2 regions of the Sulfobacillus sp. hq2 genome follow, and region 1 is predicted to be linked to the other one. Evidence: riboswitches for the same ligand, from Rfam matches in the RefSeq annotation. Region 1 holds a riboswitch; the other holds the start of a gene.
The links. A riboswitch is a leader RNA that binds a small molecule or an ion and turns the genes downstream of it on or off. The one in region 1 is predicted to bind cyclic di-AMP.
Positions count from the first base shown of each region.

Region 1 (2,205 bases):
TCTGGGATCGGCAAAGACCATGGTCCACACGCCCGTCTCGTACCAGCGCAAGACAACGTGACCCGCATTAGGGACAACCAGGCGACGCGCCATAGGACCTTCAGCGTTCATAATCAGCATCACCGCGCCTTTAATGCAGTCCGCATGGGTGGCAGCAATCGTCAAGGTATGGCGTTCTCGGGGTTCCACAAAGTGGGCCAGCGCATTCAACACGCGTTGCCCCACCGCCCGAATGCTTTCGCCGCCAGGGGGTGGATTGCGATCAGGGTCTTGACGCCATGCGATAAAGGACGGGGACTCCGCTTCCTCAAGATCGCGCAGGCGCTTTCCATCCCATTGGCCTAGATTGACTTCGGCTAAATCAGGCAAAATCACGGGAGTCAAGTCATGATCTTGGGCTAAAGGGGCTAGCGTTTCTTGGGCTCTGAGCAACGGGCTTGTAACCAAATAGCGTATGGGCGCGTTATGCCATTGGTGGGCCAGTTGTTGTGCTTGAGCCCGTCCTGTTGCCGTAAGGGCTGGATCCCATGAGCGACAGGCAAAGCGACCGGCGGCATTGGCTTCGCTTTCACCATGTCGAATGAGTATGATATCTGCAAATGAGGGCAACACAGAACCTCCTGGAAAATCAGGTATGCCCATTATCTTACCCAATTTGGGGAAGAATGGGGAGCTTAAATTTTCGGTTGCGATATTTGTCAGTATAGGTCGAAATTGCCAACATCCGCTTATCCATGGTAGCCTTAAAGAGCACAAGCGTTGCATCTACAGCATATTCTAGGCTAGAGAGCGGCGTGCCAATTGAATCAATCGCCAAATCGTGTCATCACACGAACGGGGGACCCAATTTTCGGGGCGTACGCAAGGGGGCAGCCATCCGCCCTAGCCCGTCAGCTTACCTCGTCGGCTTGGAAGGCTTGGACTATGCCCGGGCTTTAGCCCGGTTTTTTCTTTGATGGGGCGACTGTTCAGTTGGATAGGAGATGAGAAGAGATTATGCATTTGCAAGGAGGCTGTTGACATGGGGTATAGCTATATGGCGTCTGATGAGCTTGACGCTGAAAGCGCCGAAGGCGCACTGGAGCAAAAAGTGTGGAAGGAAGACAAAAAGCCCTATCGTGGCTACGTTCCATGGCTCGTCGCCGTTATCATGATAGCCTTGTGGTGGGGAGTGACGGCCCTGAATCTCTTTCCTCCAACGGCCTTGCCTTCACCAGGGGCCGTTGTCCATGACTTTATCACCGTCGCGACGGTCGGTTATAGTGGGGAGCCACTGTTAACCAGTACGCTTTACAGTTTGGGGAGGATTACGACCGGATTTATAGCAGCAGTGGTCGTGGGCGTGCCGATTGGATTTTGGATGGCGTCCACGGATTGGGTGTTCTTAGCGATTGATCCGCTGTTGCAATTTTTGCGGCCGATTCCGCCCTTGGCGTACATCCCCGTCATGATTGTCTGGTTTGGCATTGGGGAGACGTCCAAGGTGGTTTTGATTTTCTTCTGCACCATCCCGATTATCATCATCAGCGCGATGTCAGGCGTTAAGAGTGTTCAAGAAACGCGCATTCGCGTAGCGCAATGCTTAGGCGCTAACAAGCGTCAGATTTTCCGCTATGTCATCTTTCCTTCAGCGCTTCCAGAAATCTTTACGGGCATGCGGGTTGGCATTGGAATTGCCTGGACCTGTTTAGTGGCAGCGGAAATGATTGCTGCCTCCAAGGGCCTAGGATGGATGATTGAGTCGGCCGGCAATGAATTACAAATTGGGGTAGTCTTTGTCGGCATCGTCATGATTGGGTTGTTGGGATACGGCATGGAGTTGATTATTCGCTCCATTGAGCACCGTGTCACACCGTGGAAGGGGAAAGCATAAACACAATCAAGATGGCAAAAACCCACAGCCATAAAATGAAGGAGGATGTTATGTGGAGAAAAAGAAGACCTTGAAGCCGTTTCTGGCCGGATTAATGGTGTTGCCATTAATGGCCATCGTGGCCGGGTGCGGCACGTCTGGGGCAGCCAGTGAACCGACGGTGACGATTGGCTACGAAAATGCGCCCGATCCGGAGTCTGTGGCGATAGAACAAAACTTTTTTCAAAAGACGATGCATGCCCACGTGGTGTTGAAGTATTTTTCCTCCGGCCCTGACGCGCTGACCTCACTTGCATCAGGATCCTTGGACTTTATGACAACCCTGGGCAATC
Region 1 is NZ_NWUL01000034.1:169,304-171,508, forward strand. It holds gene CO251_RS10395 (histidine phosphatase family protein) at 1-609, opposite strand, end outside; gene CO251_RS17425 (hypothetical protein) at 647-817, opposite strand; cyclic di-AMP (ydaO/yuaA leader) riboswitch at 802-925, shown strand; gene CO251_RS10400 (ABC transporter permease) at 1,022-1,873, shown strand; gene CO251_RS10405 (ABC transporter substrate-binding protein) at 1,926-2,205, shown strand, end outside.

Region 2 (2,205 bases), on a different contig from region 1:
CTCGATCAAAATGCTGCGGTGGCGGAAGGGTAGGAGATGGCATGGCCGGAATTTGGAATCGACTCAAAGAAGGAATGAGTCGAACGCGCAATAATTTGGGCGGACGTCTGCGCGCGTTGTTTCACGGGAAAGAGTGGGACGACAATCTATGGGAAGAGTTAGAAGAAATTTTGTATGAGGCAGATTTAGGTGTTGACACCATCGAATATCTGACGGCGGCTTTGCGTGAAGCTGTCCGCACCAGGCGCCCGCGGCATGCGGATGACGTCATGGACCTCTTACGGGAAATTATGGTTGACCTATTTGATGTGCCTTCCGATCCGTCACTGTTGGATCCCCAAAGACCCAGTATCTGGCTCATGGTCGGTGTAAATGGAACGGGTAAAACCACGACGGCCGGAAAGTTTGCGGCCTTAATGAAGCGCCAAGGATATCAGGTGATATTAGGGGCTGCTGATACCTTTCGGGCCGCCGCAGTGGAACAGCTGCAAGAATGGGGCGTGCGTTCCGGGGTCGAGGTGGTGCGGCAAGCGCCCGGCGCCGATTCTGCGGCTGTGGCCTATGACACGGTGCAAGCGGCTATCGCTCGGTCCAAAGATTTAGCGATCATTGATACCGCCGGCCGCCTGCATAACAAGACTAATTTAATGCAAGAGTTGCAAAAAGTGGTTCGGGTGATCCAACGAGAACGTCCGCAGGCACCTCACCAAGTGTGGCTGGTGATTGATGCGACCACAGGTCAAAATGGGCTAGCCCAAGCGCAAGTATTCTTAGAGGCGGTCAAGGTCACGGGCATTGTGTTAACGAAGCTGGATGGAACAGCGAAAGGCGGCATAGCGTTGTCCATCAAGCGCCAATTGGGATTGCCGATCCGCTTTGTGGGCGTGGGAGAAAAAGTGGAAGATTTGCTCCCGTTTGATGCAGACAGCTATGTGCGCGCGATCTTAGGCGATTGACGCGTACTAAAGACCGATCCTATACTTAGAAGATACCTTGAAAACGCCGAATTCTCAAGGAAGCGGAGGAACCGATTTCGATTTGGGGTGAATTGCGGTGCAACGGGCAGGCTCTGAGCCCGAACCCGACAGCTAACTTCGCAGGCGTAGGGGGCTCAAGGTTAAGACATGGTATCTCTCGTTCCCCCCGGGAAATTAGGGGGGTTTTTCTTGCCCTCCGTGATGAGGGAGGTGTCCACAAGGTGATGAAAAGAGTTTTGCAGTTGTCTATGCGGGCCGATCCCTTAAATCCGTTGGATGGTGGGGAGACAGGTGGTCAGCAAGTCCTAGTACGCCAAATGGGCAGGAATTTGCAACATTTAGGTTACGCGGTCGATGTGATGACGGTGCGTCAACGTCAAGAAGTGGCGGAACGCTCGTCCTTTGGGCATTTAGGACAAGTGATACGACTCACCGGATGGGAAGATCGGGTCTGGTCGGATGATCAATGGCATAATGTGCGGGACCAATTAGTGGATCAGGTCTTGACATGGGTCAATGACCAGCACCGGGAATATTACGCCATTCACAGCCATTTTTGGATTTCGGGCATGGTCGCGCAAAAGGTGGCGGAAGTGCTCCAAGTGCCGTGGATTCATTCGCCCTATAAAATGGCAGAGTGGACGAGGCGCCCGGGCGACCGTATTTCACCGGTACGGATGCAATGGGAGCGGCAGTTGTTGACGCAAGCCCAGGCCATTGTAGTGCCATACTTAGAAGAGAGCGAAATGATTCATCAAACAGCTCCTGATGTCCCTTTGTACGTGGTCTCTCCTGGGGTTGACATTACCAATTTTTTTGTTCGTGACGCGGGTCCCTTGCTCCGGGGACTAGGCCTCTATCGTCCGCCTTTGCTCTACGTTGGCCGGTTAGAAGAGGGGCGGGGGATAAAAGAGGTGCTGGAGGTCATGGGACAGCATCCATTACCCGACGATTTGACCTTATTAGTGGTAGGAGGAAGCCCGGGTGAGGTTCTAGGAGGGCTCCCCACCAATCCGACCTTAGCCGAATTAGCGCGCCCTTTAGGCAAACACATTCGGTTCCTCGGTCCCACACCGCATCATGCCATTGCTATCTATATGGGATCGGCTGCGGCGCTGATTGCCCCCAATCAAGGGCCCACATTGGGCATGGCCGTGGTAGAAGCCATGGCCTCCGGCTGCCCGGTCATTGGGACAAATGTGCCGGGTGTTCAAGATTGGATCGAGTC
Region 2 is NZ_NWUL01000048.1:147,172-149,376, reverse strand. It holds gene smc (chromosome segregation protein SMC) at 1-33, shown strand, start outside; gene ftsY (signal recognition particle-docking protein FtsY) at 42-956, shown strand; cyclic di-AMP (ydaO/yuaA leader) riboswitch at 991-1,118, shown strand; gene CO251_RS16550 (glycosyltransferase) at 1,202-2,205, shown strand, end outside.
Region 2: another riboswitch for cyclic di-AMP. It lies ahead of CO251_RS16550 (glycosyltransferase); the one in region 1 lies ahead of CO251_RS10400 (ABC transporter permease).